DNA from 4 places in the Lysobacter silvisoli genome. Region 3 is predicted to be linked to each of the others. Evidence: riboswitches for the same ligand, from Rfam matches in the RefSeq annotation. Region 3 holds a riboswitch; each other region holds the start of a gene.
The links. A riboswitch is a leader RNA that binds a small molecule or an ion and turns the genes downstream of it on or off. The one in region 3 is predicted to bind cobalamin.
Positions count from the first base shown of each region.

Region 1: linked by a shared signal. The riboswitch ahead of DX914_RS08870 (cobaltochelatase subunit CobN) and the one ahead of btuB (TonB-dependent vitamin B12 receptor) in region 3 are both predicted to bind cobalamin.
Region 2: linked by a shared signal. The riboswitch ahead of btuB (TonB-dependent vitamin B12 receptor) and the one ahead of btuB (TonB-dependent vitamin B12 receptor) in region 3 are both predicted to bind cobalamin.
Region 4: linked by a shared signal. The riboswitch ahead of DX914_RS11855 (ribonucleoside-diphosphate reductase subunit alpha) and the one ahead of btuB (TonB-dependent vitamin B12 receptor) in region 3 are both predicted to bind cobalamin.

Region 1 covers NZ_QTSU01000001.1:1,998,534-2,005,952, reverse strand. Annotated here, with positions in the region: gene DX914_RS08880 (NADPH-dependent FMN reductase) at 86-727, shown strand; gene DX914_RS08875 (acyl-CoA thioesterase) at 724-1,224, shown strand; cobalamin riboswitch at 1,278-1,510, shown strand; gene DX914_RS08870 (cobaltochelatase subunit CobN) at 1,724-6,085, shown strand; gene DX914_RS08865 (MotA/TolQ/ExbB proton channel family protein) at 6,101-6,544, shown strand; gene DX914_RS08860 (DUF2149 domain-containing protein) at 6,541-6,837, shown strand; gene DX914_RS08855 (C40 family peptidase) at 7,343-7,419, opposite strand, start outside.
Region 2 covers NZ_QTSU01000001.1:2,495,262-2,502,680, reverse strand. Annotated here, with positions in the region: gene DX914_RS11040 (TonB-dependent receptor plug domain-containing protein) at 1-1,765, opposite strand, end outside; cobalamin riboswitch at 1,985-2,215, shown strand; gene btuB (TonB-dependent vitamin B12 receptor) at 2,333-4,186, shown strand; gene DX914_RS11030 (hypothetical protein) at 4,227-4,817, shown strand; gene DX914_RS11025 (hypothetical protein) at 4,834-5,448, shown strand; gene cobO (cob(I)yrinic acid a,c-diamide adenosyltransferase) at 5,445-6,062, shown strand; gene DX914_RS11015 (cobyrinic acid a,c-diamide synthase CobB) at 6,067-7,365, shown strand; gene cbiB (adenosylcobinamide-phosphate synthase CbiB) at 7,362-7,419, shown strand, end outside.
Region 3 covers NZ_QTSU01000004.1:154,926-162,344, reverse strand. Annotated here, with positions in the region: gene DX914_RS20115 (hypothetical protein) at 1-56, shown strand, start outside; gene DX914_RS18450 (VOC family protein) at 384-776, shown strand; gene DX914_RS18445 (hypothetical protein) at 773-1,234, shown strand; gene btuB (TonB-dependent vitamin B12 receptor) at 1,359-3,197, opposite strand; cobalamin riboswitch at 3,317-3,548, opposite strand; gene DX914_RS18435 (TfoX/Sxy family protein) at 3,743-4,147, opposite strand; gene DX914_RS18430 (GAF domain-containing protein) at 4,144-4,626, opposite strand; gene DX914_RS18425 (TMEM175 family protein) at 4,693-5,511, shown strand; gene bioD (dethiobiotin synthase) at 5,469-6,179, shown strand; gene DX914_RS18415 (efflux RND transporter periplasmic adaptor subunit) at 6,306-7,419, shown strand, end outside.
Region 4 covers NZ_QTSU01000002.1:135,458-142,876, reverse strand. Annotated here, with positions in the region: gene DX914_RS11875 (OmpW/AlkL family protein) at 1-386, opposite strand, end outside; gene gap (type I glyceraldehyde-3-phosphate dehydrogenase) at 584-1,588, shown strand; gene DX914_RS11865 (acyl-CoA thioesterase) at 1,738-2,091, opposite strand; gene DX914_RS11860 (ribonucleotide-diphosphate reductase subunit beta) at 2,118-3,134, opposite strand; gene DX914_RS11855 (ribonucleoside-diphosphate reductase subunit alpha) at 3,300-5,645, opposite strand; cobalamin riboswitch at 6,036-6,317, opposite strand; gene DX914_RS11850 (DUF2339 domain-containing protein) at 6,445-7,419, shown strand, end outside.

The DNA.
Region 1 (7,419 bases), on a different contig from region 3:
GGCGGCGAGCATCGCCGGTCGCGGCGGCTGCCGCAAGCGCGGCGCCTGTGCGCATAATCGTCGGCCGTCCCCCAGGAGCCAGCGCATGTCCGCCAGCCCGTCCGATCCGCGCTCGCCCGAGGCCGACCGCACCATCGCCACCCCGCCGCCGCGCCCGCGCCTGCTGGCCTTCGCCGGCAGCCTGCGCGCGGCGTCCTACAACCGCCGCCTGGTGCCGCTGCTGGCGCAGGGCGCGCGCGAGGCCGGCGCCGATGTCGACCTGATCGAGCTGCGCGACTATCCGCTGCCGGTGTACGACGGCGACATCGAGGCCGCCGGCATGCCCGACAACGTGTACCGCCTGCAGGCGCTGATGGCCGCCAGCGACGGCCTGCTGATCAGCACGCCCGAGTACAACGGCTCGATGCCGGCCCTGGTCAAGAACACCCTGGACTGGATGTCGCGCGCCACCGTCGAGGGCAAGTCCGGCACCCTGCTGTTCCAGGACAAGATGGCCGGCATCGTCTCGGCCTCGCCGGGTCCGCTGGGCGGCATCCGCTCGCTGATCGTGCTGCGCGACGCGCTGTCCAAGCTCGGCCTGCTGGTGGTGCCGCAGCAGGTCGCGGTGGGCAACGCCGCCGAGCGCCTGCCCGACACCGGCGTGCTCGCCGACGAACGCCTGCGCAGCGCCGTGCTCAACGTGGGCGCGGCCGTGGTCCGCCATCTGTGCAAGGGAGCGAAGGCATGAAAGGCCAGCAGCGCGAACTCAACCTGCGTTTCCTCGCTCAGCCCACCGACGTGAACTACGGCGGCAAGGTCCACGGCGGCATGGTGATGAAGTGGATCGACCAGGCCGGCTACGCCGCCGCGGTCGGCTGGAGCGGCAAGTACAGCGTGACCGTGGCGGTGGGCGGCATCCGCTTCGTCGCCCCGATCCGGATCAGCGACCTGGTCACCGTGCACACCAAGCTGATCCACACCGGCACCACCAGCATGCACTTCGCGGTGGACGTGAAGGCGCGCGATCCGGGTCTGGACGACCGCGAGCCGGAAGAGCGCCTGTGCACCCATTGCGTGATCGTGTTCGTGGCCATGGACCAGGCCGAGGGCAAGCCCACGCCGGTGCCGCCGTGGACCCCGGTCAGCGAGGACGACAAGCGCCTGGCCGAGTACGCATTGAAGGTGATGGAACTGAGCAAGGGCATCGAAGCCACGGTCGAGCGCTACGTGCGCGACAACGACTGACCGCGCCCTGGCGCGACCGCCCGCGCGGACGCCGCGCGCGCGCCTGTGCTAGATTGCGCGCGCTTTGCATCTGGTGCCGCGCCCGCCGTTCCGGCGGTCGCGGTTGAACGGGAAGCCGGTGCGTTCGCCTCGACCAGGCGAATCAGTCCGGCGCTGCCCCTGCAACGGTGAGCGAGCAAAGCATCGGCACACCGCCACTGGAACCATGGTTCCGGGAAGGCGCCGATGCCGCCGGGATTCCCCGGCACTCGCAAGCCCGGAGACCGGCCGATGCGTACGCGGTGGACGTTGCGGAGGGCGACGTCGCGCGCGCTCGCGCCCGTCCGGCGCCGGCTCCGTGCGGTTTTGCCTTCGCTACGTCCGCCCCTTCCATCCGGTCCGCACAGGGCGTGCGGGGGCGAGGTCGTCGATGCGGTGTGCGGTGAAGGCAAGTGGCGCGCGTATGGCGCGCAGGAATTGGCGGGCGCTGTGGGCGGCGGCGCTGCTCTGCTGCGCTTCGATGCACGCGCAGGCGGCCACGCTGCTGGGCGTGGTGTCCGAGCGCGCCGCGCCGGAAACCGCCGAGGCCGCGCGCGAAGTGCTGGCCGCGCGGCCGGGCGACCGCATAATCCTGCGCACGCCGCAGCAACTGCAGGAACTGGACCGCGCACAGTTGCGCGAGCTGGTCGCCGGCAGCGACGCGGTGATCGCGGTCGCGCTGTTCGGCGAGCAAGGCGTGCGCCTGCGCGAAGCCGCCACCGCCCTGCACCGGCGCGGGCAGGGGCCCAAGCGCCTGTACGCCTTCCATGGCGAAGCCGGCCTGGCCCTGGCCAGCTACCGCGACCGCCGCGGCCTGGGCGCGTTCAACGCCACCGAGCTGACCCAGCTGACGCAGGAAACGCCGCTGCCGGCGCTGCTCGCGCGTGCACAGGCCGATCCTTTCGCGCGCGAATGGCTGGAGGTGCGCGCGCTGTGGCGCGAAGGCGGCGGCCGCAACCTGCAACGCGCGCTGCGCTTCCTGCTGGAGGGCGGTGCGGTGCCGGCACCGGAACCGCAACCCGACCGGGTGCTGCGCCAACGCGGCCGTAGCGTGACGGCGGTTGCGCCGGACGAACGCCCCTTGCTCGCGGTGCTCGATCTCAACAATGCCGACGTCGCCACCGGCGATGCGCTGTGTGCGCAAGCCGAGCGTGCGGGCTTGGACTGCCTGGGCGTTTACGCGCGCTGGGGCGAAGCCTCGCTGCGCGCGGTGCAGGACCTGCGTGCGCTCGCGGGCGCGCGCCCGCTGGCCGCGGTGGTGGTGCTGCAGGACTTCGTGGTCGGCGCCGCCGAGGGCCGCGACGCCGCCAGCACCGCGATCGCCGAGCTGGACGTGCCGGTGTTCAAGGCCATCCGCGTGCTCGACCGCACCGAAGCGCAATGGCGTTTGTCCGGCGACGGCCTGCCCGCGTCCAGCGTGCAGTACCGCGTGGCCATGTCCGAGCTGCAGGGCGCCAGCCAACCGCTGGTGCTGGCCGCCGCCGGGCCCGCCAGCATCGATGCGCTGACCGGCGTGCGCCTGCAACGCCCGCAACCGCTGACCCAGGAGATGCAGTCCCTGGTCGAACGCGCGCAGCGCTGGCGCCGCCTGCGCGAGAAAGCGCCGGCGCAGCGCAAGGTGGCGGTGATCTACTACAACCATCCGCCCGGGCGGCAGAACATCGGCGCCGACAACCTGGACGTGCCGGCTTCGCTGCACGGCATCCTCAGCGCGATGCGCGCGCAGGGGTACCGCGTGGACGATCTGCCGGCCACGCCCGCGCTGCTGCTGGACCGGATGATGCGCGAAGGCGTGAACACGCCCGAGGACGGCGGCGAACTCGCGGCCATGGCCCAGCAGGTGACCACGCTGTCCGGCGACGACTACCGGCGCTGGTTCGCCGGTCTGCCCGAGGGCGTGCGTGGCGAAGTCAGCGACGGGCCGCTCGCGCGCCTGCGCGCGCAGGTCGCGCTCGCGCGCCAGGCGCAGGAGCTCGAGCTGGGCGAACGCCGCGTGCGCGATGCCGAGCGCGAACTGCTGCACCTGCTCGAAGGCGTCGACCATCGCGCACGCGACGCCGCGCTGGCGCAGTTCCGTCAACTGATCGACGCGCACCTGCGCTGCCTGCGCGGCCAGGACGCCGCGGCCGATGCCGCCTGCGCCGAAGCCGGGCGCGTGCAAGCCTCGCTGCAGGCCTTGCAGGTGCCCGGCCTGCGTGGCTGGGGCCCGGCGCCGGGCAAGGTGATGGTGCACGACGGCGCGGTGGTGATCCCGGGCCTGCGCCTGGGCAACGTGTTCATCGGCCCGCAGCCGCCGCGCGGTTGGGAGGTGGATGAGGAACTGCTGCACGCCAACACCCAGATCCTGCCGCCGCACCAGTACCTGGCCTATTACCACTGGCTGCGCGACGTGTTCGGCGCCGACGTGATCGTCCACGTCGGCCGCCATTCCACTTACGAATTCCTGCCCGGCAAGGCCGTGGGTCTGGCCAGCGACGACTACTCGCGCCTGATCGCCGGCGACGTGCCCGGTGTCTATCCCTACATCGTCGATGGCGTGGGCGAGGGCACCCAGGCCAAGCGCCGCGGTCTGGCGGTGATCGTGGATCACCTCACCCCGCCGCTGGCGGCCACGCCGCTGTACGACCGCCTGCTGCGCCTGCGCCAGTTGGTGGAGAGCTTCGAAAGCAGCAGCAGCGAGCCGCTGCGCGCGCAGGCCGCCAGCGAGATGCGCGAACAAGTCGAAGCGCTGCAGCTGCGCGCCGAACTGGAAGCGAGCATGGCCGATGTGCTGCAGGTGCGCGGCATCGGTTTCGAGCAGGCCGACGACGATCTGCTCGCGCACGAGATCGGCCACTACCTGACCAAGTTGCAGGAAAAGTTCATGCCGCACGGCCTGCACGTGTTCGGCCAGGCCTGGGACGACACCCAGCTGCGGACCATGCTCGAGTCGATGCGCGAACTGGGCGAGGCCGATGCCCTGCGCGCCAAGCTGCAGGCGTCGCCGCCGGCGGAGATGGCCGCGCTGCTGCATGGTTTGGAAGGCGGCTACGTGCTGCCGGGCAAGGGCAACGATCCCTTGCGCGCGCCCGAGGCGCTGCCCACCGGCCGCAACTTCCACGGCCTGGACGGCGACGTGCTGCCCACGCCGTTGGCCCAGCGCCTGGGCGCGCAGCAGGCCGAGCGCGTGCTCGCCAGCGGCGCGGCGCGCAGCGGTAGCGAAGGCGTGGTGCTGTGGGCCTCCGACGCGGTGCGCGACGAAGGCGTGATGGTCGGCTTCGCCCTGGCCTTGATGGGCGTGCAGCCGCGCTGGAACGCGCGCGGCATCGTCCAGGGCCTGGAACTGCGGCCGATGCCGCCGGGCCAGCCGCGCCGCGACGTGCTGGTCACCACCTCCGGCCTGTTCCGCGATCTGTATCCGAATCTGGTGTTGCTGCTGGACCGCGGCGGACGTCTGGCGCTCGCCTCCAGCGCGCACAGCCTGCGCGCGCAGCGCCCGGATCTGGCCGCCGCGTTGGACGCCGCATTGGCGCCGTTGGGCGAACAGTTCGAGCAGGGCAAGGAGGCGATCGCCGACAACGGCGTGGCGCGTCAATGGCTGCAGCGCGTGGATGCCTTGCGCGCGCAAGGCCTGGCCGACGAAGCGGCGGGGCGCGAAGCGGCCTGGCGCGTATACGGCGATGCGCCCGGCGCTTACGGCGCCGGCGTGAACCGGCTGACCGAACGCTCCGGCGCCTGGCGCGAACGCGCCCAGATCGGCCGCGCCTACCTCAACCGCATGGGTCACGCCTACGGCCTGGACGCCGAAGGCACGCCCGCGCACCAGGCCTTCGCCACCGGCTTGCGCGGCGTGGAGCGCAGCTACCACGGCCGCGCCTCGCATCTGTACGGCCTGCTCGACAACAACGACGCCTTCGACTATTTCGGCGGCCTGTCGCTGGCGGTGGAAACCCTGACCGGCCGCGTGCCGCAGGCGCAGGTGCTGTACAACGTCGACGCCGAGCGCGCCGACGTGGAACCGCTGCAGGCGGCGCTGCTGCGCGAGTTCCGCGGGCGTTATCTCAACCCCGCCTGGATCCGCCCGCTGATGCGCCACGACTACGCCGGCGCGCGCACCATCAGCCAGGAATTCCTGGAGAACCTGTGGGGCTGGGAGGTGACCCGGCCGGACCTGATCCGCGGCTGGGCCTGGGACGAGGTGCAGCGCGTCTACCTGGACGACCGCCACGGCCTGGGCGTGAACGAGTTCCTGTCCAAGGGCCATTCGCAGCACGCCAAGGCGCACATGCTGGCGCTGATGCTGGTGGCCGCGCACAAGGGTTACTGGTCCACCAGCGACGCCAACGTCGCCAAGCTCGGCGGCGAACTGGCCGAGCTGGTCGCGCGCAACGGTCTGCCCGGCAGCGGCCACGCCGCGCCCGACCATCCGATGTGGGCCTGGTTGCAGCCGCGCCTGGCGCCGGCGGCACGTGCGCGCTTGCAGGAAGTGCTGGCGCGCGCGCGCGGCGAACGCGGCGCGGTGTCCACGTATGCGCTGGGTGCGCCGCAGCGCGCACGCGAGGCCTTGGCGCAAGCGCCGCCGCAAGCCGAATCCGCGCGGAGCACGCCGTCTGCGCCGGCCGCCGCCGCACGCGCGGCGTCTGCCCAGCCGTCAACGCCGCCGGCCGCACCTGCAACGCCACCCGAGCGCGCCAGCGAACTGCTGCGCCTGGCGCCGCAGGCGCTGATCCGCCGCCATCCGCTGCCCGCCGCCGCGCTCGCGCTGCTGGCGCTGATCCTGCTGGGCTTCGGCCTGCGCCGCGGCCTGGCCGCACCCACCGCACGCCGCCGGCCGTCGCCGGCGAGCGCCGATTCGCAGTCCTAGACGAGGCCGCACCCGATGGAAGGCTGGATCCATTTCGACACCCTGCACCGGCTGATCGCGCTGCTGCTGCCGGCGGTGCTGGCGATACTGCTGGCCGCCTGCGCATTGGCCCTGGTCGAGGCCGGCCTGGCCCTGGGCGAGCGCTGGCTGGGTCTGCGCCGGCTGCAGCGCAGCGGCGACATCGAGGCGGTGGCGCGGCTGGCGCGCCGCCGCATCGAGCGTTGCGACCTGCTCGCGCGGGTGCCGCCGATGCTGGGCCTGATGGCCACCATCATTCCGCTGGGCCCGGGTCTGGCCGCGCTGGGACAGGGCGATCCGGCGCAGCTGGCCAGCGCGGTCACCGTGGCCTTCGACGCCACCGTGCTGGGCCTGCTGGCCGGCATCGCCGGCCTGTGGATCGGCCGGCTGCGCAAGCGCTGGTACGAGGAACTGCTGGAACGCATGGAGGCCGCCGCATGAGCCCGCCGCGCCGCAGCCGCGCGGCCGCCCGCCTGCGCACCCGCTTCGACCACGACGACGAGGACCCGCGCGCCAGCTTGGTCAACCTGGTCGACGTGATGCTGGTGTTCGCCTGCGGCCTGTTGGCGGCGATCGGCGCGGTCGCGCAGCAGCGCGTGCCGGCGCCGGTCGAACGCGGCCGCACGATCGAGCGCCCGTTGCAGGGCGAGCAACAGGCCGGCGCCGGCTATGAGGCGGTGGGGCAGGTGTATCGCGATCCCAAGACCGGCAAGCTGATTCTGATCGAGCGCTAGGGCTCGATTGCGCTGCGCCATCGGGCTGTGCCCGATGGCCGGAAAGAGAGATTTCAGAGTCATGCCTGGATGAAGCCCTGGGTTCCCGCGTTCGCGGGAACGACGGCTGAGGGCTTCGGCATCTGCTTTTGCTCGTCATCCCCGCGAAGGCGGGGATCCAGAGACTTCAGAGTCATGCCTGGATGTAGCCCTGGATTCCCGCGTTCGCGGGAATGACGAGCAAGAGCGAGAAGCGCCGCAGCTTCCGCTCGTCATCCCCGCGAAGGCGGCAATCCAGAGCCTTCAGAGTCATGCCTGGATGAAGCCCTAGATTCCCGCGTTCGCGGGAATGACGGCTGAGGGACGTGGCGTGTGCTCTTGCTTGTCATCCCCGCGAAAGCGGGGATCCAGAGACTTCAGAGTCATGCCTGGATGAAGCCCTGGATCCCCGCCTTCGCGGGGATGACAGGCCAAAAGCAAAAGGCCGCCCGGAGGCGGCCTTCTCTATGAGTTACGGCGCGAAGCCTCAGATCCCTTCGACCCGGCGCGCTTCCATGAACTTGCCGCTCCAGTAGCCGGTGTCCAGGCTGGACACGGTCACGT
Region 2 (7,419 bases), on a different contig from region 3:
TTTCCGACAGCAGGATGCGGTCGTCGACCTTGATCTGGTACGCGTCCACGGTGATGTACAGCCCTTCGCGCGGCTGCAGCACCAGGCCCAGGCTGTAGTTGGTGGATTCCTCGGCCTTCAGCGACTCCGAGCCCAGCGCGACCGCGGCCGGGTTGTCGACGCGGAAGGTGCCGATCTCGTAGGGCACGCCGCTGATGAAGTTGGTGGCGATGGACTGGAAGAACTGCTGCTGCAGCGAGGGCGCGCGGAAGCCGGTGGAGGCGGTGGCGCGCAGCGCGACCTTATCGGTGAAGGCGTAGCGCGCCGACAGCTTGCCCGAGGTGGTGTCTCCGAAATCGCTGTAGCTCTCGAAGCGCGCGGCGATGCCTGCGGAGAATTTGTCCGTCAGGTCCGCTTCCACGTCCAGGTAGAGCGAATAGCTGTGGCGGTCGAAATCGCCGGCATCGCTGGCGCGGAAGCCGGAGAACACCTGCGCACCGGGAATGATCTGACCGTTGGGCGCGGCCACGCCGCCGTTGGCGTAGGACAGCGGCTCGCCCGCGTGCTGGGTGAACTCCTCGCCGCGCCATTCCGCGCCCCAGGCGAAGGTCACCGGGTACTGCCAGCCGAAATCCACCGGCTTGGCGAAGTCCAGGTTCAACACGTGCTGGGTGACTTCCAGCGCGCCGGCGTAGAACTGCGTCGGCGAGGTCGGGCCCAGGCTGCGGTTAAGGGTGTTCTCGATGTCGAAGCTGAGCTCGTTATGGCCGTAGTTGTAGCTCAGGTCGATCTGGGTGCCGCCGGCGGTTTCCGAACGCAGCCCGACCACGGCGGCGCGGTCCTTGCTGATGTTGTGGATCTGCGGCAGGAAGCCGTTGGGGTAGATCGAGGGGATGTTGCGCGGGTCGGCGGCGAAGCGGAAATAGCCGTTGGAGAGCACGTCGCGCTTGCTGTAGCTGCCGAAGGAATACAGGGTCAGGTAGTCGGCCAGGTTGTACTCGCCGTTGTAGGACAGTGCGCCCTGGTCGATCTCGGGATCGCCGTAGCGCTGTTCGACCACGCCCTGGAACGGGCGCGCGCGGTTGGTCTGATCCTGGTGGCCGCCCTGCGCGGCCAGGTGCAGCTTGCCGTTGTCGCCGAGCTTGAAGCCGGCGTCGCCGGAAAGCTGGTACTGCTCGCCGTCGCCGGCGCTGTACTGGCCGTAGCGCGCGGCGATGCTGCCGCCGTGGTCGCTGCCCTTGAGCACCACGTTGACCACGCCGGCGATCGCGTCGGAGCCGTACTGCGCCGAGGCGCCGTCGCGCAGCACTTCCACGCGTTCGATCGAGGCGATCGGGATCGCGTTGAGGTCCACCGGCGAGGAGCCGCGGCCCTGGCTGCCGTTGAGGTTGATCAGCGCGGTGGTGTGGCGGCGCTTGCCGTTGACCAGCACCAGCACCTGGTCCGGGGCCAGGCCGCGCAGCTGCGCCGGGCGCACCGCGTCGGTGCCGTCGGTGATCGCCGGGCGCGGGAAGTTCAGCGAGGGCAGGGCGCGCGCCAGCGCGGTGGCCAGTTCGACCGTGCCGGTGGCCTCCAGCGCCTCGGGGGTGATGATGTCGATCGGCGCGCTGGACTCGGCCACGGTGCGGTCGCTGACCCGGGTGCCGGTGACGATCACCTGATCCAGGTTGTGCGCCTCGGCGGCGGGTTCTGCGGGGGCCGCGTCCTGGGCGTAGGCGGGGGCGGTCAGGGCGGCGAGCAGGGCGAGTGCGAGCGGACGACGGACGGCGCGAAAGACTACGGACATGGTGCGCGGCTCCTTGCGGCATGGGATTGGTAACGATGTCATTCGGGTTTAACACGGTCATAACAATCGGGTCAAACGCGAAGGGTTATGAGGAAATGGCCGTACGTCATGGTTTTGAACATTGGGTGTGCCCAGGTGCCGTCCAGTGGCTCATCGGGCCGCCGGCGAGGGCCCCGCGCTCATGCCGAACCGTCATGCGGGCGAGCTTGCGCCGGCTGCTAACATGGCCGGGCTTGAGGTGATTGCCGGCCCTGCCGGCGATTGAAACGGGAATCCGGTGCGCCAGCCCTCCGAACGGAGCGGCGGCCAGTCCGGAGCTGCCCCCGCAACGGTAAGCAAGACGAACGATCCGCAACGAAGCCACTGTGCGCAGGCATGGGAAGGCGCGGACCGGAGGGCTGGAGGCCCTCGCTTGCAAGCCCGGAGACCGGCCTGAGGCTGACCCGACACGCGGTGGGCGCTGTCATGGGGCTGCCTGCGTCCGCGCTCCGCCGCCCCACGTCCCTGTCCCCGCCTGTCTCCGACCCATCGATTCCGCGCGGGTAGGCGCGGACCAGGAGCCATGCTTTGAATTCCACTGTTTCCGTCGTACGCCGCTGCGCGCTGGCGTCGGCGCTGCTGTCCGCGTTCGCGCCCGCCTGGGCCAAGGACGCCGCCACCGACCTGGACCAGGTCGTGGTCACCGCCACCCGCACCGCCCAGACCCAGGACGCGACCCTGGCCTCGGTCACCGTGATCGACCGCGAGGACATCGAGCGCCTGCAGCCGGGCAACCTGCCCGACCTGCTGCGCGGCACCCTGGGCCTGTCGATCGTCAACAACGGCGGCCCCGGCAAGTCGACCTCGCTGTTCCTGCGCGGCACCGAATCCGACCACGTGCTGGTGCTGGTGGACGGCATCAAGCTGGGCTCGGCCACCAGCGGCGGCGCCTCGCTGCAGGACATTCCGCCGGAACAGGTCGAACGCATCGAGATCGTGCGCGGTCCGTTCTCCAGCCTGTACGGCTCCGAAGCGCTGGGCGGCGTGATCCAGATCTTCACCCGCCGCCCGCAAGGCGCGTTCGCGCCCTATGCCAGCGCCTCCGTCGGCAGCTGGAGCACATTGCGCGGCGCGGTGGGCGTGGGCGGCAAGGGCGAGCGCGGCTGGTACTCGGTCAACGCCGCCAGCGAAGACACCGACGGCATCAACGCCTGCCGAGGCAAGCCTTCGCCGGGCGGCGCCGGTTGCTTCACCAACTCGCCCGACCGCGACGGCTACCGCAACCTGTCGCTGACCGCGCAGGGTGGCTATCGCTTCAGCGACGCCTGGGACGCCGAAGCGCGGCTGTTCCGCGCCGAGGGCCGCAACGAGTACGACGGCAGCACCAACAATCAAACCGACAGCGTGCAGCAGGTCGCCGGCGCGCGCTTGCGCTACGCGCCGGGCGAGCGCGCCACGTTGACGTTGAACCTGGGCCGCAGCAGCGATCTCAGCGACAACTACCGCAACGGCGTCTACTCCAGCACCTTCAACACCCGCCGCCAACTGGGTTCGTTGCAGGGCGATGTCGGCCTGGGCGGCGGCCTGCTCAGCCTGGGCTACGACTGGCAGCGCGACGAGATCGAAAGCAGCACCCGCTACGCCGAGAACCGGCGCATCAACCGCGGCCTGTTCGGCCAGTACCAGCGCGATTTCGGCGCCCACTCGCTGCAGGCCAGCCTGCGCCGCGACGACGACGGCCAGTTCGGCGGCCAGACCACCGGCAGCGCGCTGTGGGGCTGGAACTTCAGCGAGCAGCTGCGCCTGACCGCCAGCTACGGCACCGCGTTCAAGGCGCCGACCTTCAACGAACTGTACTTTCCCGGTTTCGGCAACGCCGCGCTCAAGCCCGAGGAATCGCGCAGCTTCGAACTGGGCCTGCGCGGCGAGCACGCCTGGGGCGGCTGGTCGCTCAATGCTTACGAAAGCCGGGTGGACGAACTGATCGCGTTCGATGCGTCGATCGGCCTGCCCGGCAACATCGACCGCGCGCGCATCCGCGGCGCCGAAGCCGCCGTCGACACCACCCTGGCCGGCTGGGACCTGCGTGCCAGCGCGACCTGGCTGGATCCGCGCAACGACAGCCGCGGCAGCAGCCGCGACAAGATCCTGCCGCGGCGCGCGCGCGAAAGCGCCCGCTTCGACGCCGACCGTCGCTACGGCCGGTTCTCGCTGGGCAGCAGCGTCTACGTGGCCGGCAGCCGCTACGACGATCTGGCCAACACCCGCCGCCTGGACGGCTACGCCGCCACCGACCTGCGCGTGGGCTGGCGCTTCGACGACACCTGGAGCCTGCAGCTGGCGGCCAACAACGTGTTCAACCAACGCTTCGAAACCGCGGCCTATTACAACCAGCCCGGCCGCAACTACCTGCTGACCCTGCGTTACCGCCCGGCGAACTGATCGCCGTCCCGCCGACCCGTCCACGCCACCGAGGCCGCCGATGAACGTACCCGCCCGATCCGTCTATTACAGTCTGTTCACCGCGCTCGCCGCGCTGATGGTCGCCACCCGCTTCCATCATTTCGGCAACGCGCTGCATCTGCCCGACGCGTCGATGGCGGTGTTCTTCCTCGGCGGCCTCTGGCTGCGCCGGCACCTGGGCTTCGCCGCGTTCCTGACCGTGGCGGTGGCGATCGACTGGATCGCGATCCAGGCCCAGGGCAAGAGCTTCTTCGCGCATTACTGCGTGACGCCGTCCTACGCCTTTCTGCTGCTGGCCTATGCGGCGCTGTGGTACGGCGGGCGCTGGTACGCGCCGCGCCTGCAGACCACGCCGCGCGCGCTGTTCGGCGCGCTGGTCGCGGGCCTGGCCGCGGCGGCGGTTTCGTTCCTGATCTCCAATGCCGCCTTCTACTGGCTGGGCGGGCGCTACGAAGACCCGAACTTCGCCCAGTACCTGTCGCGGGTCTGGCAATGGGGTCCGCTGTTCGTGCGCACCACGCTGAGCTACATCGCCGTCGGCCTGGCCGCTTACGCCATCGTCGCCCGCCTCACCGCCGCCCGCACCGCGCCGCGCGCGGCGCAGGCCTGAACCCGGAGCCGCCGCCATGTCCCCAGCCACCACCCTGTCCGCCGCCACCTTGCCCTTGAGTTCGCGCAAGGTCCAGATCGCCGTTGGCGTCGCTCTCGCCGCGCTGATGATCGCCACCCGCGGCCAGCACTTCGCCACCGTCGACCGCTTGCCCAGCGCGTCCTGGGCGATCTTCTTCCTCGCCGGGGCGCTGCTGCGGCCGATGTGGATGCTGCCGTTGCTGTTCGTGCTGGCCTCGCTGCTGGACATGATCAGCCTGGGCACCGGCAGCATCAGCGACTGGTGCCTGTCGCCGGCCTACTGGGCGCTCGCGCCGGCCTACGCATCCTTGTGGCTGGCCGGCTTCCACTACTCGCGCCTGCATCGCGAGCGCTGGTCCACCGTGCCCAAGCTGGCGCTGATGCTGGCCCTGGCCGCGCTGGTCGCCTACCTGTGCTCCGGCGGCGGCTTCTATTTCTTCTCCGGCCGCTACCCCGATCCCACTTTGACCGGCTTCGCCGAGCGCATCGCCCATTACTATCCGCGTAACCTGGGCACCCTGGCCGGCTACGTCGGCGCCGCGTTCGCGCTGCTGGCGAGCGTGCGCGCGCTGGGCGCCGGTCGCGCCGCCCAGCACGGAGCCCGCGCATGAGCCAGACCGAACTCAGTCCGGAAGAACGCCACCGCGAGCGCATGCAGCGCAAGAAGGAGCTGGTGGACCGCAAGATCGCGCGCGCCACCATCGAGCGCGGCGTGCTGGTGGTGAACACCGGCAACGGCAAGGGCAAGAGCTCATCGGGTTTCGGCATGCTCGCCCGTTCGCTGGGTCACGGCTTCCGCTGCGGCGTGGTGCAGTTCATCAAGGGCAGCTTCTCCACCGGCGAGGAGGCCTTCTTCCGCCTGTTCGAAGGCGAGCAATTGGCCTATCACGTCATGGGCGAAGGCTTCACCTGGGAAACCCAGGACAAGTCGCGCGACATCGCGGCCGCACAGGCCGCCTGGGCCAAGGCGGCGGCGATGCTGGCCGACGAGAGTTTCGATTTCGTGCTGCTCGACGAGCTCAACATCGCCCTGGCCCATCGCTACATCGAACTCGAGGCGGTGCTCGCCGCGGTGGCCGCGCGGCCGCAGCGTCAGCACGTGGTCGTTACCGGCCGCGGCGCGCCCGATGCGCTGGTGGAAGCGGCCGATACCGTGACCGAGATGCGCGTGGTCAAGCATGCGTTCAAGGCCGGGATCAAGGCGCAGAAAGGCATCGAGCTGTAAGCGCATGAGCGACGCCGTCCGCCACTGTCCCGCCTTGCTGGTGTCGGCCCCGGCCTCGGGCCAGGGCAAGACCAGCGCCACCGCCGCGCTGGCGCGCTGGCACAGCCGCCAAGGCCGCCGCGTGCGCGTGTTCAAGACCGGCCCGGACTTCCTCGACCCGATGGTGCACGAGCGCGCCAGCGGCGCGCCGGCGCAGCAGCTGGACCTGTGGATGTGCGGCGAGGACGACGTGCGCGCACGCCTGTACCAGGCCGCCGGCCAGGCCGACCTGATCCTGGTCGAAGGGGTGATGGGCCTGTACGACGGCAAGCCCAGCAGTGCCGATCTGGCGATCGCGCTGGGGTTGCCGGTGCTGGCGGTGCTGGACGGTTCGGCCATGGCGCAGACCTTCGGCGCATTGGCCTTGGGCTTGGCGAACTACCGCGAAGACCTGTGCATGTACGGCGTGGCCGCCAACCGTATCGGCAGCGCTTATCACGCGCAGCTGTTGCGCGAGAGCCTGCCGCCGTCGCTGCAATGGCTGGGCGCGCTGCCGCGCGATCCGGCGCTGTCGCTGCCCGAACGGCACCTGGGTCTGGTGGCCGCGCAGGAACTGGGCGATCTGGATGCGCGCCTGGACGTGCTGGCCGATGCCTGGGCCGCGCATGCCGATGCGGCGCTGCCGCCGCCGGTCGCGTTCGCGCCGGCAACCAGCGCGCAAGTCGCACCGCTGTTGCGCGGCCGCCGCATCGCCATCGCCCGCGACGCCGCGTTCTGCTTCCTGTATCCGGCCAACCTGGACCTGTTGCGCGCCGCGGGCGCCGAACTCGCGTTCTTCTCGCCGCTGGCCGGCGATGCGTTGCCCGACTGCGATGCGGTCTGGCTGCCGGGCGGCTATCCCGAATTGCACCTGGACGCGCTGTCGCGCCGCGACGATCTGCGCCTGGCGCTGCATGCGCACCGCGACGCCGGCAAGCCGCTGCTGGCCGAATGCGGCGGCCTGCTGTACGCGCTGGACTCGCTGGCCGACCGCGACGGACAGCGCGGCGAGATGGCCGGTCTGCTGTCCGGTCACGCGCGCTTGCAACCGCGCCTGGCCGGCTTGGGCCTGCAGGCCGTGGAATTGCCCGAAGGCGAATTGCGCGGCCACACCTTCCACTACGCCCAGGCCGAGATCGCCGCCGCGCCCCTGGCCCTGGCGCGCAATCCCAATGGCGGCCCCAGTCGCGAGGCGGTGTACCGCGACCGGCGCATGACCGCGAGCTTCGTCCACTTCTATTTCCCGTCCAACCCGGACGCGGCGCTGCGCCTGTTGGCGCCATGAGCGCGCTATGGGCCTATGCCGCGCTGTTGGCGGCGCTGCTGCTGGACCGCCTGC
Region 3 (7,419 bases):
ATGAGCTTTACTGCGAGAATGGATACCCAAAGATTCGTCTCCGGGACGGTGATTAGTCTTGTCAGGTCACACAGCTAGCATGGGTCCTAACAATTTATTCAACCTGAAGCCGCGTCGCGGCTCGGCTTAATTCCGGCGTTAGATGCCATGGTGAGAACCGTCGCGGCCGCACTTCTACTTTTTCCGAGTCTCGAGCTTGGGCGGAACTGCTCCTGCAACCCTGTTGAGTCCAAAGCTCAATGGACTAGGGAGCTATTTCAAGGCTCCACGTACGTCTTCTACGGCCGCGTCGATTCCGTTGCGCCGCCACTTCTTGGTTCAAACGAGACGCGGGATTGCAGAAATGGGGTCAGAGTGCATTTCTCTCGGCTTAAGGAGATGTCATGAAACGCACATGGGCCATTATCGGTGTTGCCAACGTCGCCCGCAGCTACGACTGGTATCGGTCGCTGTTCGGGCAGGCTCCGTCCACTCCGGCTCACGACTACTTCGGCCAGCTTCGGGACGACGACGGCACGGTGCTGCTCTGCCTGCATCAGTGGGGCTCGCACGATCATCCGACACTGGCCAGTCCGGAACGAGCCGAGCCGGGTAATGGCTTGCTGCTGTTCTTTCGCGTGGACGACTTCGACGCGGCGCTAGCGCGTGCACGCGATTTAGGTCCGGAGCTGGAAGAGGAGCCGAGCATCAACCCGGCTACCGGCACCCGGGAGTTTGCGTTGCGCGATCCCGATGGGTACTACGTGATGATCAGCGAACTTGGGAGCGACGGATGAAGCGCACCGCAGGCGTTGGATGCTTGGTTCTGCTGGCATCCATGCCGGCCTGGGGCGTCTGCATCGTGGAGCCATTGGAGCCGCAGTTGCGCGCTGCTGACACGGTCTACGTAGGCACAGTGATCCGCTCGCAGCTGACTTCCAATCTCGAAACCCTGGGCGCGCTCAAAGACCCGCGCAAGCGCAGTGCAGAGATCGAACATACCCTCGTGCCCCAGATCGTACTGAAAGGCGAGCCATCGCAGGCGCCGAGCGTCGTATCGAGTTGGCGGTACAACGATCCACGAGCCGCCACCGTGGTGGAATTTTCGGAGCAGGCGACGCTTACGCCCGGAGATACCGTACTGGTCATCGCGCGTTCGGGCGAGCAGACACGATACAGCCTTTGCTCGGCCACTCGGAAGTGGGACCGCGACGCCATCAAGGCGACACGCGCGGTGTTTCGGCTTAAGCCCTAAAGCCTGCCAGCGCTCTTCGCGGAGGCAGGGCAAAAGCAAATCCCCCCTAGTTCCCCCCTTTTTCAAAAGGGGGGGGAAAGCCCGGCATGTGCCGGGCTTTTTTTTGGGGCGTAGCGACAAGGTGTTACTTCCCCGGCGCGTACCGCACCGTCAGGAACCACTCGCGCCCCGGCTGGTTGTAGAACGAGATCGTCTCGTAGTCCCGATCGAACACATTGGCCAGGCGCGCCTGCAGGGTCCAGGACGGGGTCAGCGCGTACTCGGCGCGCAGGTCTACGGTGCCGTAGCCGCCGACGCGGCGGCTGTTGGCCACGTCGTCGTAACGCGCGCTGGAGCCCACCGCGGTCAGGCCCAGGCGGAAGTCGCCGAAGGCGCGGTCCACGTCGATGCGCGCGCTGCGCTTGGCCCGGCGCGGCAGCTCGTTGCCGGCGTAGAAGCCCAGGCGGTTCTCGCTGTCCAGGAAGCTGGCGCTGGCGGCCACGCTCCACTCGTCGATGTTCGCGTCGAAGCCGATCTCGGCGCCGCGCAGGCGCGCGCTGTCGATGTTGTTGGGGCGGAAGATCGCCGAGTCGTAGGCGATCAGGTCGTCCACATCGGTCTGGAACGCATCGATGCGGGCGTTGAAGCGCTCGCCGCGGTAGGCCAGGCCGACTTCCCAGGTCTTGGATTCTTCCGGGCGCAGGTTGGGGTTGTTGAAGAACGGGTAGTACAGCTCGTTGAAGGTCGGCGCCTTGAACGCGGTGCCGTAGCCCGCGGTCACGCGCCAGCCCTCGCCGAAGCCCAGGCCCCAGGCGACGGAACCGGTGGTGTGGCCGTCGAACTGCTCGTTGTCGTCGCGGCGCAGGCTGGCTTCGATGGACTGGTTGCCGAAGCGGCCCTGGTACTGCACGAACACGGCGCGGTTGTCGCGTTCGGTCTCGTCGTAGGCGGTGTCGCTGTCGACGCGGTCGCGCAGCCAGTCGAAGCCCACGCTGAGCAGCTGGCCTTCGCCCACGCCGAAGTCGCCCTGCAGGTTGATCGTGTCGCGGTCGGTGGCGAAGTAGCCGTTGGCCACGCTGCCCAGGAAGTTGTCCGATGCGTCGCGGTTGCGGCCGGCCGACAGTTGCACGCGCACGGCGTCGCTGGGGCGGTACACGGCCTTGCCGCCGATCACCTGCTGCACCACTTCGGAGTAGTTGACGAAGCTGCCGTCGTATTCGTTGTCGCCTTCGGCGCGCAGGGCATGGCCTTCGAAGCTCAGCGCGTCGCTGGCGTCGAAGCCGCCACGCACGGACAGCGAGCGGTTGCGGTAGCCGTCGCGGTCGGGTTCTTCGGTGAAGCAGCCGGCGAACAGGGTGCTGGAGCCGTCGCAGGCGTTGATGCCGTCGGTGCGCTGGTAAGCGGCGTCCACGCCGAACCAGCCGCGGCCGACGCGGCCGCCGACGCCGGCGCTGGCTTCGCGGGCGCTGTTGCTGCCCACGGTGACGCTGGCGCGCGGCGCGACCGCGCCGCGATCGCGGCGGGTGAAGATCTGGATCACGCCGCCGACCGCGTCGGCGCCGTACAGGCTGGAGCGCGGACCGCGCACGATCTCGACCCGGTCGATCAGGGCCATGGGCAGGTCCTGGAACGAGGCCAGGCCCGAGGTGGGCGAGCCGATGCGCACGCCGTCCACCAGCACCAGCACGTGGTCGGTTTCGCTGCCGCGCAGCGACAGCGTGGTCAGCTTGCCCAGGCCGCCCTGGTTGCCGATGGAGATGCCGGCGCGGCCGCGCAGCAGGTCGGGCAGCGAGCGCGCCTGGCTGCGGGCGATGTCCTCGCTAGTGATCACTTCCACCGGAGCCAGGGCGTCGTTGGCGCTGATGGCGGTGCGGGTGGCGGTGACGATCACGTCGTCGAGGTCGGTGGCCTCGTCGGCGGGCTGCGCCTGCGCGTAGGCGGGCAGGGCGAGGGCGGCGGCGATGGCCAGGGGCAGAACACGCATGAGCAAACTCCAAAGGCGGGCCAGGGCCGCGCCGTCGATCAAAGGAGTTGCGAGGAGAGAGGCCGCGAATGCGGGCGCGGATGGCGCCGACGTCGCCGCCGCGACGCCCTCCGCATCGCAACCAGTCGCGCGTCGTGGCCGGTCTCCGGACTCGCGAGGCGGGCACTGGGCCCGGGTCGCGGCGCCTTCCCGTGCGATGCACAGTGGCGTAGGCCGCGGCCGACTCGCTTACCGTTGCGGGGGCAGCGCCGGACTGGCCTGGTCGCGCGCAGGGCGCGGGGGCGTCACCGGCTTCCCGTTTCAACCCAGGCGGCGCAGGCCGCCGGGGTCACCTCGAAGCGGGCGCAGTTTACGCGATTGGGCTGGTTGGCGGGCGGTCTGAAGCCCTTCCCCGCCCAGCGGGAGAGGGGTTGGGGTGAGGGCACGCGGGGTTACCTGCTTGCGGCGCGCCTTGCGCCATCGCGCGCCCTCATCCGCCCTTCGGGCACCCCCGATTCAAGCACTCGAGGGCAGGCTCTTCTCCCGCAAGCGGGAGAAGGGAATTCCTATTCCCGCTCTTCCGCCTCGTCCCCGCCATCCCCCGCCGGCTCGTCGTCGTAGCCGTCGTCGTAGGACGGCGGCAGCGCCACCGTGTCCTCGGTATGCACCGTGGTGCGCACCGGCGCGGCGGCCGGGCGGTTGCGCGGGGCGGGCAGCAGGGCGGTGGCGGCGTCGGCGGCCTGGATCAGCTCGTTGCGGCGCTCGTCGGAGATCTCCTGCCAGTGGCAGTCCAGCAGCGCGCCTTCGATCGCGTACAGCAGGTTCAAGGTCGGTTTGAAGCCGGCGCGCTTGACCCGCATGAAGGCCTCCACCGTGCCCACCGCGGCGATGTCCTCGTGCGAGCGCAGGCCGACCTGGCGCAGCCAGGCCGCGCTCTTGGGGCCGATGTTGCGCAGCTTGGCGCCGCTCATCGCAGCGTCTCCAGGTAAGCCTGGGCGATGGCTTCCAGGCCGGCCTGATCGTCGGCGTCGAAGCGGTCCAGGGCGGGGCTGTCCAGGTCGAACACGCCGATCAGCCGGCCGTCCAGGCTCAAGGGCACCACCAGTTCGGAGTTCGATGCCGAATCGCAGGCGATGTGGCCCGGGAACCGGTGCACGTCGGCGATGCGCTGGGTCCGGCCGCTGGAGGCGGCGGCACCGCACACGCCCTTGTCCAAGGGAATGCGGATGCAGGCCGGCAGGCCCTGGAAGGGGCCGACCACCAGTTCCTGGCCGTCGTAGAAATAGAAGCCGACCCAGTTCAGTTCCGGCAGGGCGTGATAGACCAGCGCCGACAGATTGGCGGCGTTGGCCACGCGGTCGCGCTCGCCCTCCATCAGGGCGCGCGCCTGGGACAGGAGCAGGGCGTATTGTTCCGGCTTGCTGCCGGTCAGGGCGTTGGCGGCGAACATATCGCGAGTGTAGCAGCGGCACGCCCGCGCATTACCATGGCCGCTATCCGCCCCTGGGGAATGCCGATGACCGAAGCCGGACAGCCGCGTCCCGGGCCGAGCAGCCAGTCGCCGAATACGAGCCCGCCGAGCGCCGCCCCGTCGCTGCCCGCCTTCCGCGAACGCGGCCACCAGGTCACGCGCCTGGAAAGCTTCGTCGATGCCGCCTTCGCGTTCTCGCTGACCATGCTGGTGATCCTGTTCAACGAACTGCCCGACACCGTGGCCGAGCTGCGCGAGGCGCTGCGGCGCGTGCCCACCTTCGTGTTCTGCTTCGTGCTGATCGCCATGTTCTGGGGCGCGCACAACCGCTGGAGCCGGCGCTACGGCCTGGACGATGCGCGCTCGATCGTGCTGAGCCTGGCCCTGGTGCTGGTGGTGATGATCTACGTCTATCCGCTGCGCATGGTGATCTCCAGCGCCATGTCGCTGTTCACCGGCGGCTGGGTGCGCAGCGAACTGGGCATCGACCCCGCGCATTGGAACGCCGACCTGCAGACCGCCTTCATGGTCTATGCGGTGGGCTTCGGCCTGCTGTCGCTGATCGTGTGCGAGCTCAACCGCCACGCCCTGCGCCGCGCCGATGCGCTGGGCCTGAGCGAGGCCGAACGCTACGAAACCCGCACCGAAATCGGCCTGCACTGGATCCTGGCCGGCAGCGCCGGGCTGAGCCTGTTGCTCAGCGGCGTGGCCCTGGCCTGGCCGGGCGAACGCACGCCGGGCCTGGTCGCCTCGCTGCCGGTGTGGGTGTACGCGGCGTTGGGCGCGGCGATGCCGTACTACGCGGTGCGCCGCAACCGGCAATGGCTGGCGCGCCAACGGCCGATCCAGGACGTCCCCGCGTGAGCCCGCGTCGTTACTTCGTCACCGGCACCGACACCGGCATCGGCAAGTCGGTGGCCAGCGCCACGCTGCTGCACGCGCTGCGTGCGCAGGGCTTGCGCGCGGTCGGCATGAAACCGGTGGCCAGCGGTTGCGAGGACACGCCCGAAGGCCTGCGCAACGAAGACGCGTTGCTGCTGCAGGGCGCCAGCGATCCGCGCCCGGCCTATGCCGACGTCAATCCGTATGCGCTGCGTCCGCCGCTGGCGCCGGAACTGGCCGCGGCCGACGCCGGCATCGAAGTGCGCCTGCCGCCGTTGCTCGATGCCTACGCGCGCCTGGCCGCGCAGGCCGATGCGGTGGTGGTGGAGGGCGTGGGCGGCTGGGACGCGCCGCTGTCGGCGAGCCTGGACCAGGCCGATCTGGCCCGCGCGATCGACGCGGAGGTGGTGTTGGTGGTCGGAATGCGGCTAGGCTGCATCAATCATGCGCGCCTGACCGCGCGCGCCGTCGCGGCCGAGGGTTTGCGGCTGGCCGGCTGGATCGCCAACGAAGTGGACCCGCACATGGATCGTCGCGACGACAATGTCCGATTGCTGCTGCAACGTATCGACGCACCCTGCTGGGGCCGGCTGCCTTACGCGACCGTGCCGGATCCGGCCGCTTTCTCGCGTTTGCTCAAGCTGGCGTAAGGCATCGGCCCCGTGACTTATGGGGGGTGGGGGCCGGATTCAGAATGCTAGACTTCCCAGTATAGGAATTAGAACAGTCACCGCGCGCGCGCGCGCAGAACAACGATGGAACCGGAGTCCTTTCCCATGACTATGAACCTGCGCTCCGTGGCATTGGTCGCCGCGTTGGCCCTGGCCCTGTCCGCCTGCGGTGGCGATGGCGAACAACAAGCCGGAGGCGCGCCGCCGCCGCCCGAGCTGGGCGTGGTCAAGGTGCAGCCGGCCAGCGTGCCGCTGCAGAAGGACCTGGTCGGCCGTCTGGCCGCCTACCGCAGCGCCGACGTGCGCGCCCGCGTGCCAGGCGTGCTGCAGCGCCGCGTCTACGCCGAAGGCACCGACGTGCGCGAAGGCCAGGTGCTGTTCGTGATCGACCCGGCGCAGATGGAAGCCGAAGTCGGCCAGGCCCAGGCCGGTCTGGCCTCGGCCCAGGCCAACTACGCCAACGCCAAGGCCGCCGCCGATCGCGCGCGCCGTCTGGCGCCGGAAAAGTTCATCTCCAAGTCCGACCTGGACAACGCCCTGGCCGCCGAACGCAGCGGCTCGGCCGCGGTCAAGCAGGCCGAGGCCGCGCTGGCCAACGCCCGCATCAACCTGGGTTACGCCACCGTGCGCGCGCCGATCGACGGCCGCGCCGGCAAGCAGCAGGTCACCGAGGGCGCGCTGGTCGGCCAGGGCACCGCGACCCTGCTGACCACGGTCGACCAGGTCGATCCGCTGTACGTGAACTTCTCGCTGAGCGTGTCCGAGCTGGAGCAGGTGCGTCGCGCCCAGGCCGGCGGCGGCGCCAGCCAGACCCAGGTGCAGGTGATCCTGCCCGACGGCACCCCGTACGAGCGCACCGGCACCATGGACTTCTCCGGCGACGTGGTCGATCCGGCCACCGGCGCGATCGCGCTGCGCGCGCGCGTGCCCAACCCGGACAAGACCCTGCTGCCCGGCACCTACGTGACCCTGAAGGCGACCCTGGGCACCCAGACCAACGCCTTCCTGGTGCCGCAGGCCGCGCTGCAGCGCGACCCGGCCGGTTCCTACGTGCTCACCGTCGGCGCCGACGGCAAGGTCGCGCGCAAGGACGTGGCCGCCGACCGTACCCAGGGCCCGAACTGGGTGATCAGCCGCGGCCTGGCCGCGGGCGATCAGGTGGTGGTGTCCGGCATCCAGCGCGCCCAGCCCGGCCAGCCGGCCAAGGCCGTGCCCTACC
Region 4 (7,419 bases), on a different contig from region 3:
TTCAGGCCCACGCCGATGAAGGGCGAGACCACGCCGTGGCTGTTGAAGTGGTACTGCACCGACACCGTCGGCGGCAGCTGCTTGGTGCTGGCCACCCGGCCGGCGCCGACCACGTCGATGTCGTGCTTGAACGGCAGCGCCGCCAGCACCTCGATGCCGATGTCGCCGTGGACGAAGTATTCGAAGGTGATCGTGGGCTGGGCGGCCTTGTCGATTTCCAGATCGGCGGTGCCGCTCAGCACGGTGCCGTTGTCCGACTTGGGCGAGACCTGATGGGCGCCGATGCCCAGGGTCCAGGTGCCGGCCTGCTGGGCGTAGGCGGGAGAGGCCAGACAGGCCAGGACGAGGGCGGCGATGGCGCCGCGCTGCATGCGCTTGATGTTCATTCCTTTGGTCCCCTGAGTGGTCCGGAGCGAGCGTCCGGGTGCATCCGGGGGCACTTTAGTAGCTCATTTGGCTACCGATCCTTGACTTTGGTAGCAATATCGCCGCCACGGACGCCCCCCGGCCGGGGCGGTGCCCCGCTTGCTAGAATAAGCGTTTCCCATCCCCACCGCTGGCGCGGGCGCAGGAGTTTGCAGAAATGGCGATCAAGGTAGGCATCAACGGCTTCGGCCGCATCGGACGCAACGTGCTGCGCGCGGCGGTGCAGAACTTCGGCAGCGAGATCGAGATCGTGGCGATCAACGACCTGCTCGAGCCGGACTACCTGGCCTACATGCTGCAGTACGACTCGGTCCACGGCCGCTTCAAGGGCGAGGTCGCGGTCGAGGGCAATACCCTGGTGGTCAACGGCAAGAAGATCCGCCTGACCCAGGAACGCGACCCGGCGAACCTCAAGTGGGACGAGGTCGGCGCCGAAGTGGTCATCGAATCCACGGGCCTGTTCCTGGACAAGGCCACCGCGCAGAAGCACCTGGACGCCGGCGCCAAGAAGGTGGTGCTGTCGGCCCCGTCCAAGGACGACACGCCGATGTTCGTCTACGGCGTCAACGACAAGACCTATAAGGGCGAGGCCATCGTCTCGAACGCGTCCTGCACCACCAACTGCCTGGCGCCGCTGGCCAAGGTGCTCAACGACAAGTGGGGCATCAAGCGCGGCCTGATGACCACCGTGCACGCCGCCACCGCCACCCAGAAGACCGTCGACGGCCCGTCCAACAAGGACTGGCGCGGCGGCCGCGGCATCCTGGAAAACATCATCCCGTCCAGCACCGGCGCGGCCAAGGCCGTGGGCGTGGTGATCCCCGAGCTCAACAAGAAGCTCACCGGCATGTCCTTCCGCGTGCCGACCTCGGACGTGTCGGTGGTGGACCTGACCGTGGAACTGGTCAAGGACGCGACCTACGCCGAGATCTGCGCCGAAATGAAGGCCCAGTCCGAAGGCGCGCTCAAGGGCGTGCTGGGTTACACCGAGGACAAGGTGGTGGCCACCGACTTCCGCGGCGACGCGCGCACCTCGATCTTCGACGCCGAGGCCGGCATCGCCCTGGACGGCACCTTCGTCAAGCTGGTGAGCTGGTACGACAACGAGTGGGGCTACTCGAACAAGTGCCTGGAAATGGTCAAGGTGGTCGCGGGCAAGTAAGCCGCGGCGGTCTTGGCGTTACTGAAAAGCCCCGCGTTTGCGGGGCTTTTTCTTTGCCGGGCAATTCGCCCCCCCTTTTGAAAAAGGGGGCTGGCGCCGAAGGTGCTCGATGGGCGTTGTAGTGGCTGCGCCGGGGGTAAATGCAAGAGCTAGGGCAGTGCGGGCACGGGCGTCGGCCGGCCGCCCGCGTCCAGCGCGATCATGGTGAAGCGGCCGCGCGTGGCCAGTTCGCTGGCGCCGGTGAGCAGGTCTTCCTTGCGCATTTCCACCTCCACCTGCATGGACGTGCGGCCGACCTCGACCACGCGCGCGACCAGTTCCACCAGCGCGCCCTTGGGCACGGCGGTGTGGAAGTCGATCTGCTCCGAACGTGCGGTGACCACGGTGCGTCGGGCATAGCGCGAGGCGGCCACGAAGGCGGCCTTGTCCATCCACGCCAGCGCCTGGCCGCCGAACAGCGTGCCCAGGTGGTTGGTGTGGTCGGGGAAGACGATCTCGGTCATGCGTGCTTCGGTCATGGCGGGGCCGCTCAAAACGCTTCGTCGAAGGCGACCTCGCCCTGCACGCCGACCTGATAGGCCGAAACGCGGCGCTCGAAGAAGTTGGTCACTTCCTGCACGTCCTGCAGATCCATGAAGGCGAAGGGGTTGCTGGCGCCGAAGTGGCGGGTCATGCCCAGCTGGACCAGACGCTGGTCGGCGCAGTACTCCAGGTACTGGCGCATGTCCTTCAGCGACAGGCCGACCACGCCGCCGGACAGCACGTCCTGGGCGAACTGGTACTCGCAGTCCACTGCCTCCTCGAACATGCGCAGCACCTGCGCGCGCAGGTCGTTGTCGAACAGATCCGGTTCCTCCTCGCGCGCGGTGCGGATCACCTCGAAGGCGAAGCCCATGTGCCCGCTCTCGTCGCGGAACACCCAGTTGGTGCCCGAGGCCAGGCCGTTGAGCAGGCCGCGCGAGCGCAGGTAGTAGACGTAGGCGAAGGCGGCGAAGAAGAACAGGCCCTCGATGCAGCCGGCGAAGCAGATCAGGTTGAGCAGGAACTGGCGCCGCTGCTCGCGCGTCTCCACCCGCTTGAGCCCCTGGATCGAGTCGATCCAGCGAAAGCAGAACTCGGCCTTGGCCCGGATCGAGGGGATGTTCTCGATCGCGGCGAAGGCCTTGGCGCGCTCGTTCGGGTCGGGCAGGTAGGTGTCGAGCAGGGTCAGGTAGAACTGCACGTGCAGCGCTTCTTCGTACAACTGCCGCGACAGGTACATGCGCGCCTCGGGCGCGTTGATGTGCTGGTACAGGTTCAGCACCAGGTTGTTGGCCACGATGCTGTCGCCGGTGGCGAAGAACGCGACCAGGCGCTCGACCAGGTGGCGCTCGGCCGGGCCGAACTTATGCTTGAGGTCGTTGACGTCCTGGGAGAAATCCACTTCCTCCACGGTCCAGGTGTTGCGGATGGCGTCGCGGTACATCTCGTAGAACTGCGCGTAGCGCATGGGGCGCAGGGTGAGATCGAAGCCGGGATCGAGGAGGCGGGAGGTGGCGATGGACATGGGGTTCCTTGGATGCTGATGCTTCCCTTCTCCCGCTCGCGGGAGAAGGTGCCCGAAGGGCGGATGAGGGCGCGCGAAACGCAGGTGTCGGCGCGAGTGGGTTTGCCCGCGCGCCCTCACCCCAACCCCTCTCCCGCAAGCGGGAGAGGGGCTAAGGCGATGCGTTTACTGGCAGGCTTCGCAGGACTCGGGGTTCTCCAGCGAACACGCGATCGCCTCGTCCGCCGTGTACACCGGCTGGGCCGCCGCGGCCGGCGCGCTGACCGTGCTCTTGGCGATCTTGGTGGCCGGGCGCGAGCGCAGGTAGTAGGTGGTCTTCAGGCCCTTTTTCCAGGCGTACATGTACATGGAGCTGAGCTGGCCGATGTTGGGGCTCTCGATGAACAGGTTCAGCGACTGGCTCTGGTCGATGTAGGCGCCGCGGTCGGCGGCCATGTCGATCAGCGAACGCATCGGCAGTTCCCAGGCGGTGCGGTAGATCTGCCGCAGCGACTCGGGGATTTCCTGCACCGACTGGATCGAACCCTCGGCCATCTTGATCCGGTCGCGCATCTCCGCCGTCCACAGGCCCAGCTTCTTCAGCTCCTCGACCAGGTAGCGGTTGACCACCAGGAAGTCGCCGGACAGGGTCTCGCGCTTGAACAGGTTGGACACCTGCGGCTCGATGCACTCGTAGCAGCCGGAGATCGAGGCGATGGTGGCGGTGGGCGCGATCGCGATCAGCAGCGAGTTGCGCAGGCCGTGCTCGGCGATGCGCGCGCGCAGCGCGTCCCAACGCTCGGGCTGCGACGGGGTGACGCCCCAGGCCTGGAACTGCAGCTCGCCCAGGCTGGCGCGGGTGTCCTCGAAGCCGGGGTGGCGGCCGTGCTCCAGCGCCAGTTCGTTGGACGCGCACAGCGCATGGAAGTAGATCGCCTCGGCGATTTCCTGCGACAGCTTGCGCGCCGCGTCCGAGTCGAAGGGCAGGCGCAGCTTGAAGAACACGTCCTGCAGGCCCATGGTGCCCAGGCCCACCGGCCGCCACTTCAGATTGGCGCGGCGCGCGGTCTCGATCGGGTAGAAGTTGAGGTCGATGACGCGGTCGAGCTGGCGCACGGCCAGGCGCACGGTTTCGGCGAGCTTGTCGAAATCGAACGCGCCCTGGCCGTCCTCGAACAGCTCGACGTGGTGCGAGAGGTTGATCGAGCCCAGGTTGCACACCGCGGTCTCCTCCTGCGAGGTGACCTCCAGGATCTCGGTGCACAGGTTGGACAGGTGCACCACGTTGCCTTCGCGCAGGGTCTGGTTGCAGGCGCGGTTGGACTTGTCCTTGAAGTTCATCCAGCCGTTGCCGGTCTGCGCCAGGGTGCGCATCATTCGGCCGTAGAGCTCGCGCGCCTTGACCTGCTTGACCGCCAGGCCGGCGGCTTCGGCGGCGTGGTAGGCCTGCTCGAACGCCGGGCCCCACAGGTCGGTCAGCTGCGGCACCTTGTGCGGATCGAACAGCGACCACTCGCCGTCGGCCTCGACCCGGCGCATGAATTCGTCGGGGATCCAGTTGGCCAGGTTGAGGTTGTGGGTGCGGCGCGCCTCGTCGCCGGTGTTGTCGCGCAGTTCCAGGAACTCCTCGACGTCGGCGTGCCAGGGCTCCAGGTAGACGCAGGCCGCGCCCTTGCGCTTGCCGCCCTGGTTGACCGCGGCCACCGAGGCGTCGAGCGTCTTCAGCCAGGGCACGATGCCGTTGGACAGGCCGTTGGTGGAGCGGATCAGCGAGCCGCGCGAGCGGATGCGGGTGTAGCTCAGGCCGATGCCACCGCTGAACTTGCTGAGCTTGGCCACGTCCATGTAGCGCTTGTAGATCGACTCCAGCGAATCTTCGGGCGAGTCGAGCAGGAAGCAACTGGACAGCTGCTCGTGGGTGGTGCCGGCGTTGAACAGGGTGGGCGAGGAGGGCACGTAGTCCAGCTGGGCCATGCGCCGGTACAGCGCCAGCGCGTCGCCCACGTCTTCGCTCAGCGCGCAGGCGATGCGCAGGAAGAACTGCTGCGGGGTTTCGATCACGGTGCGCGCGGTGGGGTGGCGCAGCAGGTAACGGTCGTACAGGGTGCGCAGGCCGAAGTAGTCGAAGCGCGCGTCCAGGCTGCGGTCGATGGCGTCGTTGAGCTTGCGTGCGTTGGCCTGCACGAAGGCGAGCAGGCGTTCGTTGATCAGGCCCAGCTCATGGCCGCGCACCACCGATTGCGAAAAGGCGTGGATTTCCAGCCCGGCCACTTCCTTCTCGATCACGCCGCTGAGCAGGCGCGCGGCCAGGCGGCCGTACTCGGGTTCCTCGGCGGTGAGCAGGGCGGCGGTGCGGATCGACAGTTCGTCCAGCTCGCGCGTGGTCGCGCCGTCGTACAGGCCGGAGATGGTGCGCGTGGCCACGCGCATCGGGTCCACCGAGTACAGGCCTTCGGCGCTGCGCGTCACCGCGCGCACGATCTTGTTGAGGTCGACCGGTTCGCGGCGCCCGCTGCGCTTGGTCACGCTCATGGTCAGGTTGGCGGCCGGCGGGGTCAGGGCGAAGCCGGGCGCGGCTTCGGCGGCGCGCTCGGGCGCGCGCGCGACGGGGACGGGGGCCGCGTCGGGTGTGGAGACGAGGGCGGCGGCCGCGTCGGGTGCGGGGGTCAGGGTGCTCATGGTGGACTCCGTAGGCAGGGACGCACGGGTCGCCGGCCTTCCCCTCGAAGGCCGACGCGCGGGCACGCTCGCAAGGCCGGGGGCTCCGGCGTTGCGGCTGCGCCCCCGCGGGCGCGGAGTCGGTAAGGATGGAGACGGGGTGTCGCGCAGGCCGAGACGGACCGCGAACCGCCGCGGCGGACCGCGACGGCATCGACACCGGCCGTCTTCCCCCGAAGACTCCCTAGCCGGTACCGCGCGATGTGCGACGCGCGGCTGTCGGCAGGTCTTCGGGCTCGGGACCATCGCCCGGAGCGAGTGGAGAGCGGTGGGAGGCCCATGGCCGCCTCACCGCTCTGCGCTCGCCCCGGATTCGCCTACTGGTGGCCGCTTCCCAGGCGCCGGGCGCCCAGTGCATAGACCACGTTCGTTTCCCATACCGCTGCGGGGCAGCGCCGGCCTTGGAGACCCTCTCTAGAGGCGGCTCCGCACCGGCTTCCCTTTTAAGCCGATCTCGCGATCGGCACCGACGGACACAACATATTAGGGGTGCCCTGATCCGTCAACACGATATGTGGTGAGTCGCCGCAGAATCGCAAATCCATCGCAGCGGTCTTCACGGCGCCGCGCTTGGTGTTAACGTGCCTGCGACTAAGGACAGGGGTGGGGAGCGATGGAGGGACTGGTGGCCTTGCTGGTGCTGGTGCTGCTGGCGGTGCCGGTGCTGCTGATCGCGGCGCTGGTGATGATCGCGGGGCTGAAGTCGCGGGTGTCGACGCTGGAGGACCAGGTCGCGTCGCTGCACCGCCGCGAGCGCGAGGCGCCTGCCGCTGCCGCTGCGACCGCCGCGCCAGCGCCGGCCGACGATGCGCCGACGCTGGAGCAGATCCTGCGCGCTGAGCCGCCCCCCGCGCCTACGCCCGTCCGGCCGGTGGCGACGCCGCCGGTCGCGCCGGTCGCGCCCGCGCCCGCCGCCACCGATGCCGGCGCACCGCCGTCGCCGCCGCCGTTGCCGCCGCGTCCGATCTTCGACGCGCAGCCGCCGCGCCCGCTGCCCGAGCGCGCGCCGGCCGCGGCCGCGCGCCGCCCGGCGGCGCCGGACCCGGCCACGCTGGCGCTGCGCGCGGTGCGGCGCTGGTTCACCGAGGGCAACGTGCCGGTCAAGGTCGGCATGCTGGTGCTGTTCGCCGGCGTGGCCGCGCTGCTCAAGTACGCCACCGACCAGGGCTGGATGCGCTTCCCGATCGAGTTCCGCCTGGCCGGCGTGGCCCTGGGCGCGCTGGCCGGCCTGGTGTTCGGCTGGCGCCAGCGCGAGCGCCGGCGCAGTTTCGCCCTGAGCCTGCAGGGCGGCGCGATCGGCGTGCTGCTGCTGGTGGTGTTCGCCGCGTTCAAACGCTACGGCCTGATCGAAGCCGGGCCGGCCTTCGCCTTGAGCGTGGCGCTGGTGGCCGGCGCCGGCGTGCTGGCGGTGCGGCAGAACGCGATCGCCTTGGCCTTGCTGGGCATCCTGGCCGGCTTCCTGGCGCCGATCTGGCTGTCGACGGGGCAGGGCAACCACGTCGCGCTGTTCGGCTATTACGCGGTGTTGAACGCGGCGATCTTCGCCATCGCCTGGTGGCGCCCGTGGCGCGCGCTGAACCTGCTCGGT